2 regions of the Kurthia populi genome follow, and region 1 is predicted to be linked to the other one. Evidence: predicted binding sites of a transcription regulator. Region 1 holds the regulator's gene; the other holds the start of a gene.
The links. The regulator LexA, encoded in region 1, represses DNA repair genes until DNA is damaged. The targets are predictions, from matches to a motif close to CGAACATATGTTCG.
Positions count from the first base shown of each region.

Region 2: a site for LexA is predicted at 5,670-5,683, ahead of parE (DNA topoisomerase IV subunit B). Genes of this name have one in related genera too.

Region 1 is NZ_JBHUOR010000033.1:11,101-19,408, forward strand. Features, by position in the region: gene ACFSY7_RS05940 (FRG domain-containing protein) at 1-83, shown strand, start outside; gene ACFSY7_RS05945 (glutathione peroxidase) at 96-572, shown strand; cobalamin riboswitch at 615-801, shown strand; gene ACFSY7_RS05950 (DUF4309 domain-containing protein) at 1,130-1,756, opposite strand; gene ACFSY7_RS05955 (5'-nucleotidase C-terminal domain-containing protein) at 1,986-2,312, opposite strand; gene ACFSY7_RS05960 (5'-nucleotidase C-terminal domain-containing protein) at 2,333-3,574, opposite strand; gene ACFSY7_RS05965 (hypothetical protein) at 3,998-4,447, shown strand; gene lexA (transcriptional repressor LexA) at 4,548-5,168, opposite strand; gene yneA (cell division suppressor protein YneA) at 5,328-5,633, shown strand; gene ACFSY7_RS05980 (DUF896 domain-containing protein) at 5,706-5,951, shown strand; gene tkt (transketolase) at 6,155-8,149, shown strand.
Region 2 is NZ_JBHUOR010000140.1:33,872-42,179, reverse strand. Features, by position in the region: gene ACFSY7_RS18575 (thiol-disulfide oxidoreductase DCC family protein) at 1-349, shown strand, start outside; gene acnA (aconitate hydratase AcnA) at 496-3,204, shown strand; gene ACFSY7_RS18565 (M14 family zinc carboxypeptidase) at 3,368-3,889, shown strand; gene ACFSY7_RS18560 (acyl-CoA thioesterase) at 3,947-4,372, shown strand; gene ACFSY7_RS18555 (HesB/YadR/YfhF family protein) at 4,541-4,834, opposite strand; gene plsY (glycerol-3-phosphate 1-O-acyltransferase PlsY) at 4,854-5,456, opposite strand; gene parE (DNA topoisomerase IV subunit B) at 5,719-7,668, shown strand; gene parC (DNA topoisomerase IV subunit A) at 7,671-8,308, shown strand, end outside.

The sequences.
Region 1 (8,308 bases):
TAATTGAAATTAATGAATCCACCATTTATCCAGATTACGAACGCGTTGCAAGCTATTTAAAACGAACAGTATTAGCGAAATAGGAGGATGAATTGATGACAAATTTATATGATTTTAACGCGACACTTGAAAACGGGGAACAGTATTCACTTGAGAAATACAAAGGACAGGTTGTTTTAGTGGTGAACACCGCAACAAAATGCGGCTTCACACCACAATTTGATGGCTTAGAAAAACTCTATGAAGAGTACAAGGATCAAGGCTTTGTCGTATTAGGTTTTCCGTCAAATCAATTTAAGCAGGAGCTAGACAGTGGGCAGGAAGCGGCTGCTGCTTGTCGCCGTGACTACGGCGTGACATTTCCAATGCATGAACTAACAGATGTGAACGGGGAGCACGCGGAGCCGGTATTTAAATTTATGACATCGTCCGCTAAAGGCTTTTTAGGTAGCGAAAGTGTAAAATGGAACTTCACGAAATTTTTAGTTGACCGTGAAGGGAAGGTTGTCGAGCGCTTTGCGTCAAAAGATAAACCAGAATCGTTAAAAAAGGCGATTGAGAAATTATTATAATATTGCGAAATCAGTAAACGTTTGGTATACTTACAAATGTAAATCGAATATGCAGCACGCGGTGTAAAATCTTCAAAGTGATTTTACTTAAAAGGGAAGTTTGTGAAAGTCAAACGCTGTCCCGCAACTGTAAATACCGGTCAAACTTGCATAACCACTGCTTTTTAGCGGGAAGGGCGAGAAGACGAGAGGTATGAGCCAGGAGACCTGCCGTATGCAAAAGCATCTAGTTTACCTACGAGGATAGGAAGATGTTGGCTACAGATTATTTTGTAGATGGCAGCTGCTTCTGTGTGAAGGGCTGTTTTTTAAACTTTATTGTGAGAGATAAGTATAGATACTTCAACTCACCTATACTCAATCGCTTGAATCCCTTCAATGATGAATATTTGCATTCCGTTATGAACTCCCCAAATTCTAACTATGAATCAATCATCTTCAAGCGGAAAAAGAGGCTGGCCTTGCGCCGGTCTCTTTTTTTTTGAAACAATACAAAAAGCAGGAAGCGATTGGCGCGTTCCTGCTTTTTCATACTTAGATGGTGTCTAAGTATTATTTTATTGCTTCGAATCATCATAAACTTTACTGTAGACAGAAATATGATGTAACGTATGGTCCTTAGTTGAGCCGGTGAATTTCAACATGAAATTACCTGCTGCATAGCTCCAAATACGGTCTGGTCCTAGCTTTGTTTTAATAGATGGCTGACCTAATTGCTTTTTAATCGCCTTAAAAGAAATACTTGATAATGGTGTTTTACCATCATCTGCTACAAATGCACGTAATTCATATAAAATATGGCCGCGTCCAATACCCACCCCATAAGCAATTTGTTCTTTCTTTGCTACACGGTATTGTACATAATTTGCTGTATTTAAAAAAGATAAGTTTGGTTTTCTCCATTGTTCTTCCACTTGTGTATACGTTGTTTGACCAACTGTAAATGGCACATTTGGAAGCTGGCCTTTTTTCGCTGCTGCTACAGTTTCTGTTAAAAAGGCTGTTGGATTCGCTACATTATTATTTTTTAAAGAAGCATTCGTATCTTTCGTAGAAGTCGTTGCGGCATTCGAAGTCGTCTTGTTATCTTCTGTTGACGTTTCTTTTGTTGATGAACTAGAGGCACAGCCTTGAAGCAATGCAGTCGCTAGTACACATGGTACGATAAGTCGGGTGAGTTTCATTGCAACCCCTCCTATAGGAATTCGGTAAAAGAATACCGTTTATAATTATAGCAAAACTTCTGTGCTGTTAAATGATGATTTACAGAAAAAAAGAAATTCTATCATTTGAATCATTGTTTTGAAGGTATGTAGCTGTAGAATGTCCATATTTTAAAAGAAAGAAACTGTTTGATAAAAACGTAATATGAAAAAAGCAGAAACCGTGTCACTACGAGGTTTCTGCTTTTTCTTAACATGAAAGAACGCTATTTTTCAACTTGAACGCTACGCGGTGTATAGGCTGTTGGCACATTTTCATTGCTTTTAAATAGTTGATAAATGTATCAGTATCGATGCCAATAATTTCACTGTTCTTAAGCTTTGTAAATGTTGGAAAGTTATCGCCACCGCCTGTTAAATAATTATTTAACACGACAGTATACGATTTATTCGCAACAATTTTTTCTGAGCTTGATTTATCGCCGACAAAAACATCAACGATTTCTTTGTCGTTGTACGTATAGTGTAGACCGGCTACTTCTAAGCCACGACCGCCTGAGAATTGCTCATTTAACACTTGAGTGATTTGAGCCCCTGTTAATGTCCAGTGTATAGGAAGTTCGAGAATGGTTGAACCTTTTGCGCAGCTTCCCATGTAATGATGTTTCGCCCATCTTTTACTGTTGCGACTAAATCGTCACGTACACCACCAGAGTTTGTGAATGCAAAATCGACATGACGTTCTAAATTTTTCATTAGGGCAAGCTGTGAGTCTGCTACTAAATTACCGACAGCTGAGCCTCCAATTTTAGCTATACGGACGCTTGATAAACGCTCTGCATCAAGTGTCGCAATTTGAGCGCGTGTCACAGTCGCTGTTAATTGAGCGGCATTTTGCACGATGCGATTCACATTTTTTACGACACTATTTTTATTAATTACTGTATTTGAGCGCGTGTAATTGTATTTTACAGTAGCTGCTGGCGTTTTCACGAAATCATTTGTTGTCGTGCTAATTTTACCTGTTGCGACATTGTATGATTTACCATAATCGAATGATTCGACAACGCGAATATTCTTTTTACCATAAAGACCATTAGCGAATGAATGACTATGTCCACCAAAGACAATATCAACAGAATGATTTGGTGCGATTTTATCTAATTTATCAATGATTTGTGTGACAGAACCGCCAACTTGTGCTTTGTTTGGCTTCGCTGCTTGTGTTTCGATTGTTTGATTCGATGTACCTGTATTTTCAGCGCCAGCATGAGCTAAGACAACAATGGCCTTTACACCTTTTTTACGTAGTACCTTATCGTATTTCGCAATGGCCTTTGCAGGATCTGTGAAGCTAAGATTTTTCGTATGTGTCGGCATAATTAATTGCTGTACATATGGGTCAACAACGCCGATAAAACCAACTTTTACACCATTAATCGTTTTAATTTCATATGGTTTAAAGCCAGAAATCGTTTTTTTCGACTTTTTATTGACGACATTTGCCGCTAAAAGCGTTGTGTTACTTTTTTCAATTTTATAACGACTTACAAGATCATAATTTGGTGTATCATATGTGGCTTTTTTTCCTTGAATCACGCGTAAAAATTCGTCTAAACCGTCATTTAATTCATGATTCCCAATGACACCAAGTTGGAAATTCATCGCATTTAAAATCGAAATGGTTGGATGATCTTGAAGCAAGCTAGAAATGGCAGGGCCACCACCTAAAATATCACCTGTATGTACAGAAATTGAGTTTGTATTGGCTGATTTTAAGTTATTTGTTTTCGCAAATGCTTGTTTTTCTTTTGATAAATTGTAAGCAAGAGAAGCCATGCCACCAATTGTTTTTCCTGCACTATTTGTATACGTGCTATCAATGTATCCGTTTAGGTCATTAATCCCTAAAAATTGTACAGGTACGTTCTTTGCTGTTGTTTTGGCATCAGCAGTTGTTGATAATGCACAGAACAGTGCGGCTGTCGCACTTAATGAAACTAGAAATTTCGAACGAATAATTCTAAAGTCCTCCTTATAAATTGTGTTATAGTGATAAAATAATTATGATTCAATATTTTTATTTTCACAATTATGATTTTAAATACATTTAAAAAAAGGAATTAAATGGAATTTTCAGTCCTGGTATATCGTCACAAATTGACCATAATTTAATAAGCAGGAGACGTATTTAACTAGCATGTTAGCGACAAGCATATAATAATAGAAGGTAGAAATAATCGTGTGAGAGGAAGCATTGAATTGACGACATGTTTAACGGCAGCGCCGGTAGTGAAAGTGTTTTTGGGGAATGAAGAAATTGGGGAGGTTCGATTGAAGCAGGAGCATCCGTTTTTAATGAAGGGACAGCGAACGTATCATGCTATTTATGAAGTGATGACGGCTAAACAACAGCTCATCGGAACTTTTCAGCCACATTTTATGGCAGTAGCGAAAGGTTATGAGCTCGTGTTACCGACATATGGCACCATCCTAGATACGACAACCATACGAGAGGGTTATTGTGCATCGATTCGCGGGACGACGTATGAAGTCCGCAGAGGACAACAAGTCTTTGAGTTTGTGATGGATAATTGTGTGAAAATGATGATAGAGGTGACGCATGTGATTCGATTAACCGCATTAGAAGAAGTAAGTGATGAGGAGCAATTAATCGTAGCCATGATTGCGATGAAGTTAGCTGCTACATAGAGTGGGAGAGGCGGAGACATTCTAGCCTCTTTTTTTGCGAAAGAAAAAAGAAGAGACTGACATGTCAATCTCCTCCTTATGACGAAATCATAAATGATTGTTACATCACTGTACGATATAAGCCAACTACTTTACCTAAAACAGAAACCTTTTCAACGATGATTGGCTCCATTGTGGCGTTTTCAGGTTGTAAGCGGAAGTGGTGCTCTTCTTTATAGAAGCGTTTTACTGTTGCTTCATTTTCTTCTGTCATCGCGACAACAATTTCACCGTTATTTGCAGATGATTGTTGTTTGACGATAACATAGTCACCATTTAATATGCCAGCCTCGATCATCGAATCGCCCATAATCTCAAGCATGAAAATATGGTCATCTGATGTCGCGTAAGACGATGGAATAGGGAAGTACTCCTCAATATTTTCAATTGCAGTTATCGGCATACCAGCCGTTACTTTTCCTACAAGTGGCACATGGAGTACGTCTTTTTTCTTAACGGCTTCATCCGCTGTATCTAATACCTCAATAGCACGTGGCTTTGTTGGGTCACGACGAATTAATCCTTTACTTTCTAAACGAGCTAAATGCCCATGCACAGTTGAACTAGATGCTAGTCCAACAGCCTCACCGATTTCACGTACAGAAGGTGGATACCCTTTTGTGCGGACCTCTTCTTTAATAAAAGCTAAAATGTCTTCTTGTCTCTTTGAAACTTTTTTCATTTTTTTCACCTCACCTAGTCTATACCTATCGTACTCCGAGTATAACAAATGCGAACAAACAATGCAAACATAAGTTCGAAAAAAATAGTTGACACGAATGTTTGTTCGTTTTAAAATAAGAACACATATTCCGAACGTATATTCGAAAGGGTGATTTTCGTGATAAAGTGGATGAAGAAAAATGGTGCAACAGCCGGTATATCAGCGATTGTAGTATGGAGTATGCTTCTAACAATACATGGACTTTTCGATACAACAGATTTTGGCATAATTCAAGTCGAAGATGGCGATACGCTGTGGACATTAGCGGAGCGTTATAAAGGCGATATGGACCGAGAAGATTGGATTTTATCAGTGAAGCGTGAAAATGCCATTTACGAGGACCGTCTATATGTCGGCGATGAGTTAAATGTGCCAAATGGCCACCACAACATAGAGCAAATCGAAGTCGCAACAAATAAATAAAGGCGAAATGCTTGCGTTTAGACCAATTTTTTCATACCTTTGTAGTAGTAGTATATGAAGGGAAGAAAAAATATGTTACCACAAGCAAAAATTAACCGCATCAATGCATTAGCGAAAAAGAAAAAAGCAGGTACACTAACACAGGAAGAAGCAAAAGAACAATCAGCACTTCGTCAAGAATACTTGCAAGCTTTCCGCGGCAATATGCGTCGTACAATTGAAAATGTTCGTGTCATGGACCCAGAAGGGAATGACGTCACACCGGACAAATTAAAACAAGTACAAGAAATCAAATCAAAATTAAATCGTCTTAACTAATGAATTCAGCAGCCGTTGTCAGACGTCTGCTGTTTTTTAATTCCTAGTTAGAAAAAAATTGAGTGATGTAATATTTTGAAAATTGGAATATTTTTTCATAGCGCTTACAATTGATTGAAAAATCATTGTATTCTTTACCAATTTTGACTAGACTGTAGGTAGTACAATATTTTGCTTATTTTAGAAAGGATGTCTATATTACAATGACGCAACAAGCAGATCAGTTAGCAATTAATACGATTCGTACTTTATCAATCGATGCGATTGAAAAAGCAAACTCAGGTCACCCAGGTTTACCAATGGGTGCAGCACCAATGGCTTACACGCTTTGGACAAAACAAATGCACCATAACCCTAAAAACCCAACTTGGTTCAACCGCGACCGTTTCGTTTTATCAGCAGGTCATGGTTCAATGTTACTTTACAGCCTTCTTCACTTAGGTGGCTACGGCCTTGAAATGGAAGAAATCAAAAGCTTCCGCCAATGGGGTTCTAAAACACCAGGTCACCCAGAATACCGCCACACAGCAGGCGTAGAAGCAACAACAGGTCCATTAGGTCAAGGGATCTCAATGGCCGTTGGTATGGCAATGGCTGAGGTACATTTAGCTGCAACATACAACAAACCAAACTACAATGTTGTCGATCACTATACATTCGCACTTTGTGGCGATGGTGATTTAATGGAAGGTGTTTCTGCAGAAGCAGCGTCACTTGCTGGTCACTTAAACTTAGAAAAACTGATCGTTTTATACGATTCAAATGACATCTCTTTAGATGGTGATTTAAATAAATCATTCTCTGACAAAACAGCAGATCGTTTCAAATCTTATGGCTGGAACTACATTTCAGTAGAAGACGGTACAGATGTTGAAGCAATCAATACTGCAATCGAACAAGCAAAATCACATAAAGGCCAACCAACTTTAATTGAAATCAAAACAGTTATTGGCTTTGGTTCTCCAAACAAATCTGGTAAATCAGATTCTCATGGTGCACCACTAGGCACGGACGAAGTAAAATTAACAAAAGCAGCTTACGGCTGGGATGGCGAAGATTTCTTCGTACCAGAAGAAGTATATACAACATTCAACGAAGCAGCTGAAGTAAATGGCGCACAAGTAGAAGCAAAATGGAATGAATTACTTGCAGGTTATAAAGCGGAATTCCCAGAACTTGCGACGCAATTTGAAAATGCCATCGCTGGTAAATTACCAGAAAACTTCGATGCAGATTTCCCTGTATACGAAGCTGGTAAATCAGTAGCGACACGTTCATCTTCAGGTGAAGTAATCAATGCTATCGCAAAAGCTGTACCATCATTCTTCGGTGGTTCTGCTGACCTTGCAGGCTCAAATAAAACAACAATCAAAGGCGCTGGCGATTTCTCAGCACAAACACCAGAAGGCCGTAATATCTGGTTTGGTGTACGTGAATTCGCAATGGGTGCAGCACTTAACGGGATGGCACTTCACGGTGGCTTAAACGTATTTGGCGGTACATTCTTCGTATTCTCTGATTATGTACGTCCAGCAATTCGTTTATCAGCACTTATGGGCTTACCTGTAACATATGTATTCACACATGACTCAATCGCTGTCGGTGAAGATGGTCCAACACACGAACCAATCGAACACTTAGCAGCATTACGCGCAATGCCAAACCTTTCTGTTATCCGTCCTGCAGATGCAACGGAATCAGCAGCAGCGTGGAAACTTGCGTTAGAATCAGAAACAACCCCAACGGCATTAGTGCTTTCTCGTCAAAACTTACCAGTTCTTGATGCAGATAAAGAAACGGTTTACGAAGGCGTTGCAAAAGGTGCATACGTTGTATCGCCAGCGAAAAAAGACGTAGCAGATGCGATTCTTATCGCAACAGGTTCTGAAGTAGGTTTAGCTGTTGAGGCACAACAAGCATTAGCTGCAGAAGGAATTGACGCACAAGTTGTCTCAATGCCTGATATGGCTCGCTTTGATGCACAAGATGCAGCTTATAAAGAAGCGGTATTACCAAAAGCAGTAACAAAACGTTTAGCAATCGAAATGGCGGCATCATTCGGTTGGCATAAATATGTTGGCTTCGAAGGCGATGTACTTGCTATCGATACATTCGGTGCTTCTGCTCCTGGTGAAAAAGTGATTGAAGAGTACGGATTCACAGTTGAAAACGTTGTCTCTAAAGTAAAAGCACTTTAATAGAAAAGGAAGACGAAGATGGGCGAAAAGGCCGTCTTCGTCTTTTTTTAATTGTGAACGAAGGATGAAATTCCGCAAACGCTAGTAACGATAAAGTTTTTATTGTATAATGACTTTCGGAGAGATTTATCTCGTTTTATGCAAAAGAGGAGGAAACTA
Region 2 (8,308 bases), on a different contig from region 1:
TTCTTCCGCTGTTCAGTTTATTTTAGACCATGAAACTAGTGAAAGTTTTCTATTTGCACCGCTACAAGGCGAATTAGCGGCACAGGAATTACCGGGAGTGCTCGTAAAGGATTTAAATACAGTCGTTGTCAAGCATCAAAATGTCATTTATACAAAGTCACAGGCAATCTTTTTCGTTGCACGTTATTTGAAAAAGCCATATCATTTTATGCATTTTGGAAAATACATCCCTAAAGCATTCAGTAACCAGATGTATGATATTGTTGCGAAAAATAGATATTCCTTATCGAAAGTTAGTAAAACATGCAAAATCCCATCAGAAAATGAACGGAAACGCTTCATCCACTAACGAGGTCATAAATAAAACTTATCACAACGCATAAAAATAATTTTATTTACTTATGTGCTGTCGTTCGGTATCATTGGTTTTGGAGAAAAGTAGTACAAAATTTGTAACCTTTTCATTATGAACATATTAGAGGGGGACCATCAATAATGGCAAACTTACACAACAGCCGCGCATCTTTCGAAGTTAATGGTAAAACGTACAACTATTATAACCTTAACGCGATTGAAGAAGCAGGCGTAGCAAAAGTATCTAACTTACCTTACTCAATCAAAGTATTACTTGAATCAGTATTACGTCAATATGACAACTACGTAATCAAAGAAGAGCACGTAGATAACTTAGCAAAATGGGGTACAAAAGAAGCAGACACAACTGGTGAAGTACCATTCAAACCATCTCGCGTAGTATTACAAGATTTCACTGGTGTACCAGTAGTAGTAGATTTAACTTCTCTACGTACAGCAATGAAAGACATGGGTGGTAACCCAGACGAAATCAACCCTGCAATCCCAGTTGATTTAGTAATTGACCACTCTGTACAAGTTGATAAATACGGTAACGCTGGTGCACTTAAAGCAAACATGGACCTTGAATTCGAACGTAACGCTGAACGTTACAACTTCTTAAAATGGGCTCAAACTGCTTACAACAACTTCCGTGCAGTACCACCAGCAACTGGTATCGTTCACCAAGTAAACTTAGAGTATTTAGCTCCAGTAGTACACGTTAACGAAAACGCTGACGGTACATTCGAAACATTCCCTGACTCAGTAGTAGGTACTGACTCTCATACAACAATGATCAATGGTATCGGCGTTCTTGGATGGGGCGTTGGTGGTATCGAAGCTGAAGCTGGTATGTTAGGACAACCTTCTTACTTCCCAGTTCCAGAAGTAATCGGTGTAAAATTATCAGGTAAATTACCTTCAGGCACAACTGCAACTGACTTAGCACTTAAAGTAACTCAAGAATTACGTAAAAAAGGCGTAGTTAACAAATTTGTTGAGTTCTTCGGTCCTGGCGTTGTAGGTCTTCCATTAGCTGACCGTGCTACAATTTCAAACATGGCTCCTGAATACGGTGCTACTTGTGGTTTCTTCGCAATCGATGAAGAATCATTAAACTACATGCGTTTAACAGGTCGTGACGAAGAACACATCGCTGTTGTAGAAGCTTACTTAAAAGCGAACAACATGTTCTTCGATCCAACTTTAGAACCTAACTACACTTCAGTAGTAGAAATCGATTTAAATGCTATCGAACCAAATCTTTCTGGTCCTAAACGTCCACAAGATTTAATTCCATTATCAAACATGAAAAAACGCTACCACGAAGTAGTTGTAGCTCCATCAGGCGTACAAGGTTTCGGCTTAACTGAAGAAGAATTCACTAAATCTTCTACAGCTAAATTCGCTGAAGGCGATGTTGAAATCCCTGCAGGTGCTGTAGCAATCGCTGCAATCACTTCTTGTACAAATACTTCTAACCCATACGTTTTAATCGCTGCTGGTCTTGTAGCTAAAAAAGCGGTTGAAAAAGGCTTAACTGTTCCTAAATGGGTTAAAACTTCATTAGCACCAGGTTCAAAAGTTGTAACTGGTTACCTAAATGATTCTGGTTTAACTGAATACCTAGATCAATTAGGTTTCAACACTGTAGGTTACGGCTGTACTACATGTATCGGTAACTCAGGTCCATTACTTCCAGAAATCGAAGATGCAATCAAATCAAATGATTTATTCGTAACTTCAGTACTTTCTGGTAACCGTAACTTCGAAGGCCGTGTTCACCCACTTGTAAAAGCTAACTATTTAGCTGCTCCTCCATTAGTTGTAGCTTACGCATTAGCTGGTACAGTTGATATCGACCTACGTGAAGATTCATTCGGTAAAGACAAAGATGGCAACGATGTATTCTTCGATGATATCTGGCCTACAACTGATGAAATCAACGCTGTATTAAACCAAGTTGTAACTCGTGACCTATTCCAAAAAGAATATGAAACTGTATTCACTGCTAACGAAGCTTGGAACGCAATCGAAACTTCAACTGACACTTTATATGAGTTCGATACTAAATCAACTTATATCCAAAACCCACCATTCTTCCAAAACTTATCTGCTACTCCAGAAGATATCGAAACGCTTTCTGGTTTACGTGTATTAGCTAAGTTTGGTGACTCTATCACAACTGACCATATTTCACCAGCAGGTGCAATTGGTAAAGAAACACCAGCAGGTAAATACCTGATTGAAAACGGTGTTGAAATCCGTAACTTCAACTCTTACGGTTCTCGTCGTGGTAACCACGAAGTTATGATGCGTGGTACATTCGCAAACATCCGTATCCGTAACCAAATCGCTCCAGGTACAGAAGGTGGTTTCACTACTTACTGGCCAACAGGTGATGTTGAGTACATTTACGATGCTGCAATGAAATATGCTGAAACAAACACTGGTTTAGTAGTATTAGCTGGTAAAGACTACGGTATGGGTTCATCTCGTGACTGGGCTGCCAAAGGTACTAACTTACTAGGCGTTAAAACAGTTATCGCTGAATCATACGAACGTATTCACCGTTCTAACTTAGTATTCATGGGTGTTCTTCCATTACAATTCTTAAATGGTGACAACGCTGAATCACTAGGCTTAAAAGGTGACGAAACATTCGCAGTAAACATCGCTGAAGGCGTTAAACCTCGCGATATCTTAACTGTAACAGCTACTAAAGCTGACGGTTCTGAAGTTAAATTCGACGTATTAGCTCGTTTTGACTCAGAAGTAGAAGTAGATTACTACCGTAACGGCGGTATCCTACAAATGGTATTACGTAATAAATTAGCTGAAAACAAATAATTTGAAGCGTATGCTTGTAAGAAGATAAGGTGCAAACCTTATCTTCTTTTTTTATATAATTTTTATGAAAAATAATAACTCGCTAGTCTATATAAAATAAAAAATAACCTATAAAAACAATTAAGCAGGGTATCAGCTGAAAAACGCGCAAAAGTGTTAGCCTATTAATGGCAATAGTAAAAACTTTGCGCGCTATAAAGCGAATATTTGTGGTGTAGATTTGAATCGTAACTACAATGTTGTATGGAAGCAAACGTCTACATCACCTAGAGTACGCTCTTACCAGTTTTATAAGGGTCCGAGTGCTGTGTCAGAGCCTGAAACAAAAGCCATGGTGAAGTTTGTGAAAGCGTATAATTTTAAAACCTATATTGCCTATCATTCATCAGGAGAAATACTGTACTGGAAATACAAACAAAATGCGACACAATTAGCACAGCATCGACCACTCGTGATGCAGTTTCAACAAGTGACAGGATATCGCCCAGACAACACTACAGGCGCTGTGAGTGGTTCTGGCGCTGGACAGGATTGGTTTGTGGCGACGACTGGAAAAACCGGTATTACAATTGAAATTGCGCCATATGACGGCAATCAGTCAGTTCCTAACAGTCAGTGGTCAAGCATATGGAAGAAAAATAAATACGTTAGCTTACTTGTTGCCAAAGAAGCCGCAGCGCGTTAATTCAAGTCTTTTCTTTTGTTGGTAACTGCGTCATAATGGGTGCTGAGGTGACCAATTATGTTTACAAGTATAAAGGAAATCGAAATTCGCTATGCAGAAACAGACCAAATGGGTGTCGTTTATCATGCCAATTACGTCGTGTGGCTTGAATTAGGACGTTCACAACTCATTACAGATCTTGGATATTCTTTCATTGAAGTAGAAGAAAAAGGCTATGTATCACCAGTTATGAACGTCAATATTAACTATAAAGCAGCCCTTCGCTATGGGGAGCCGGCTTTTGTTAAAACATGGGTAAAATCACAAGATAAATTGCGAACAGTCTACGCTTACGAAGTACTACATGAAGATGGTACCGTAGCTGCGACAGCGACAACAGAGCATATTATTGTGAAAAAAGAAAATTTCCGTCCTGTATCATTTAAAAAAATAAATGAAGAATGGTTCAATAAATATATTGAAATTGCGGAACAACAAGCTTAAATGCTTACATAGTAAAAAAGGGCCGGAACAAAAAACGCCCCATTCTTTTTTTAGCGTTCACAACGAAAAACCGGAACCGCACTACTGCGCGATTCCGGTTTTTCTTATACTCCTAGAAGTGGTCATTTTTACACGTATGTCAAAGTCTCTTTTTATGTAGAGAAGGTGCTATGGTTTTACATAGTCATACGTTAACTCTTCTAATTCAGTGTTTACATCAACATGTAAATCGTGGTCATTAAAAAACCATAAATCATCGTTTTCGATAAAGAAATGAATACCATCTACATCATTTATGACAGCTTCTTCAATCGGATCATCAAATGTGACACCAATTGAATAGCCTTCATGAAATGGATTCGATCCGCCATAGCGCGCGAAAAACTTAATCGAGCTTGAAGGCTCGGCATCCATTTCTTCTTTGAACCAATTTAATGCAGCATTTGAAATAACAATTTTCATGATGGAAAACACTCCTTTGTTATAGCCAAGTGACTTTTGGTTCGGTGCCAGCTTTAATGCGTTGAATATTTGAACGATGACGATAAATAACAAAACCAGCTAATAACGTAATGATTAATAATAATAGCCAATCGTCTGTCATGAAAAAATGTACAACGGCATAAACAAAGGCAACAACACCACCAAACATCGAAGCAAGGCTAACCATTTTGAACACTTTTAAGCATACCAAGAAAGCAAGGACAATTAAAAGGAAAACGGGCCAGTGATAGCCTAAAAGAACGCCAGCTGATGTAGCAACCGCCTTACCTCCGCGAAATTTTGCGAAAATCGGGAATACATGTCCAACAACAGCTACCAGGCCGGCAACTAGCGGTGGTACACCACTACCAGCAAAAACACTTAATGTAGGTAATAGCGTAGCTGCTGTTCCTTTTAAAATATCGATGACCATCGTAATAGAGCCAGCTGGTTTTCCGAGTACACGAAATGTATTCGTGGCGCCTAAGTTACCGCTGCCGTGTTCGCGGATGTCTGTTTTAAAAAATGCACGGCCAATCCATAAGCCCGTTGGAATAGAACCCAATAAATAAGCTAAGATAAGGACAAGAAATAAGTTCATGCAAAGAGCTCCTTTTAAATTTTAGTAGTAGGTGCTAATAATATATACTAATTATTTTAGCATATATGATAAACAGGTTACAATTGAACATTTGTCTTTCATATTCTATTCTTATTTTGCTTTCAATTCAACGTTTGTAGTACAATAATGCGTGAGTCAATTCGTGACGTGAGCAGTTGACAGTGATATAATGAGTGTTAAACTAAGGAAATACGAACGGGTGTTTGCACTAGGGGGAATTTTTTTGACAACAAAACAAACAATGACATCTTATAATGAAGATGCGATTCAAGTATTAGAAGGATTAGAAGCGGTTCGAAAACGACCAGGGATGTATATCGGTTCTACGGATGGACGTGGTCTACATCACCTTGTTTACGAAATTGTCGATAACGCAGTCGATGAAGCATTAGCAGGATATGGTAATCATATCATCGTAAAAATTCATGAAGATCAATCGATTACGGTCATTGACCATGGACGTGGTTTACCTACAGGGATGCACAAAACTGGCAAACCAACACCAGAAGTTATTTTTACGGTGCTACATGCCGGCGGTAAATTTGGTCAAGGTGGCTATAAAACAAGTGGTGGTTTACATGGTGTAGGTTCATCTGTTGTAAATGCCTTATCAAGTTTATTGGAATTAGAAATTCATCGTAACGGTGAAAAATATTATATGCGCTTTGAAAATGGCGGGAAGCCAGCTACAACATTAGAACATATCGGTTCAACAAAAGATTCTGGGACAATGGTGCATTTCAAACCAGACCCAGAAATTTTCTCTGTTACAAAATTCAATTTCGACATTTTAGCAGAGCGTTTGCGTGAGTCTGCCTTTTTACTAAAAGGTTTAAAAATTGAACTAATTGAAGAAGCAACAGAAAAACATGAAGTATATCACTATGATAATGGGATCGAAGCTTTCGTATCTTATTTAAATGAAGATAAAGACGTATTACACCCCGTTCACTATATTGAAGGAACTCAAGATGAAATTGAGGTCGAGTTTGCATTCCAATTTAACGATGGCTATTCAGAAACGATTCTGTCATTTGTCAACAATGTTCGTACACGCGATGGCGGTACACATGAGACCGGTGCAAAAACAGCGATGACACGCGTCTTTAATGACTATGCTCGCAAAATTGGTTTGTTAAAAGAAAAAGATAAAAACTTAGATGGTTCAGATATTCGAGAAGGCTTAGCAGCGATTATTTCGGTGCGAATTCCTGAAAATCTTTTACAATTTGAAGGCCAAACAAAAGGTAAATTAGGCACAAGTGAAGCACGCGGTGCAGTCGATGGTGTGATTCAACAAAAATTGATGTACATTTTAGAAGAAAACGCAGATCTATCTGCATCACTTGTTCGTAAAGCAATTCGTGCACAACAAGTGCGTGAAGCGGCGCGTAAAGCACGTGAGGATGCGCGTAACGGCAAGAAAAACAAAAAACAAGCAAATATCTTGTCGGGTAAATTAACGCCTGCACAATCAAAAAATGCGTCGAAAAATGAATTGTATTTAGTCGAAGGGGATTCTGCGGGTGGTTCTGCGAAACAGGGGCGTGACCGTACATTCCAAGCGATTTTGCCATTACGTGGGAAAGTTGTGAATACTGAAAAAGCAAAAATGCAAGATATTTTAAAAAATGAAGAGATTGCGACGATTATTCATGCAATTGGAGCAGGGATTGGTACAGATTTTAAAGTAGAGGATTCTGCTTACGATAAAGTAATCATTATGACCGATGCCGATACAGATGGTGCGCATATTCAGGTGCTATTATTAACATTCTTCTTCCGTTATATGCGCCCGCTTATTGAAGCAGGAAAAGTATATATTGCACTGCCACCTTTATATAAAATATCTAAAGGTAGTGGCCGTAAAGAAGTCATTGAATATGCTTGGACAGATGAGGATTTAGATGGTGCCATTGCAAAAGTTGGGAAAGGCTACATTCTACAACGCTATAAAGGGTTAGGTGAGATGAACGCTGACCAATTATGGGATACAACAATGAATCCTGAAACACGTACATTAATTCGTGTAACAATTAATGATTTAGAGCGCGCTGAACGCGGTGTTTCGACATTGATGGGTGATAAAGTAGAGCCCCGTCGTAAATGGATTGAATCCAATGTTGACTTCAGTATGGAAGAAGATAGTAACATTTTAGAAAATGAGTTTATTGCAGAGGGAGAGGTTTAGTAATGGCTGAGAGCTATCAAAATCTTCCTTTAGAAGATGTCATTGGAGACCGTTTTGGTCGTTATAGTAAATATATTATTCAGGACCGTGCACTACCAGATGCACGCGATGGATTAAAACCCGTGCAACGTCGTATTTTATATGCGATGTTCAATGAAGGGAATTTAGCGGATAAACCATTCCGTAAATCGGCGAAAACAGTCGGTAACGTAATTGGTAACTACCACCCGCATGGTGATACAAGTGTGTACGAGGCAATGGTTCGTATGAGTCAAGATTGGAAATCAAGCATGCCACTAATTGAAATGCACGGTAATAACGGTTCACTTGATGGTGACCCACCTGCCGCGATGCGTTATACAGAGGCGCGTTTATCAAAAATTTCAATTGAATTATTACGTGATTTACAAAAAGAAACAGTTGATTTCATTCCAAACTTTGATGATCAGGATTTAGAGCCAACTGTATTACCTGCGCGCTTCCCAAATTTATTAGTGAATGGCGCAACCGGGATTTCTGCGGGTTATGCAACGGATATTCCACCACATGCACTTCATGAAGTCATTGACGCTGCATTATTATATTTGAAAAAACCAACTGTGACAGTTGATGAATTAATGAAGGTATTACCGGGTCCAGA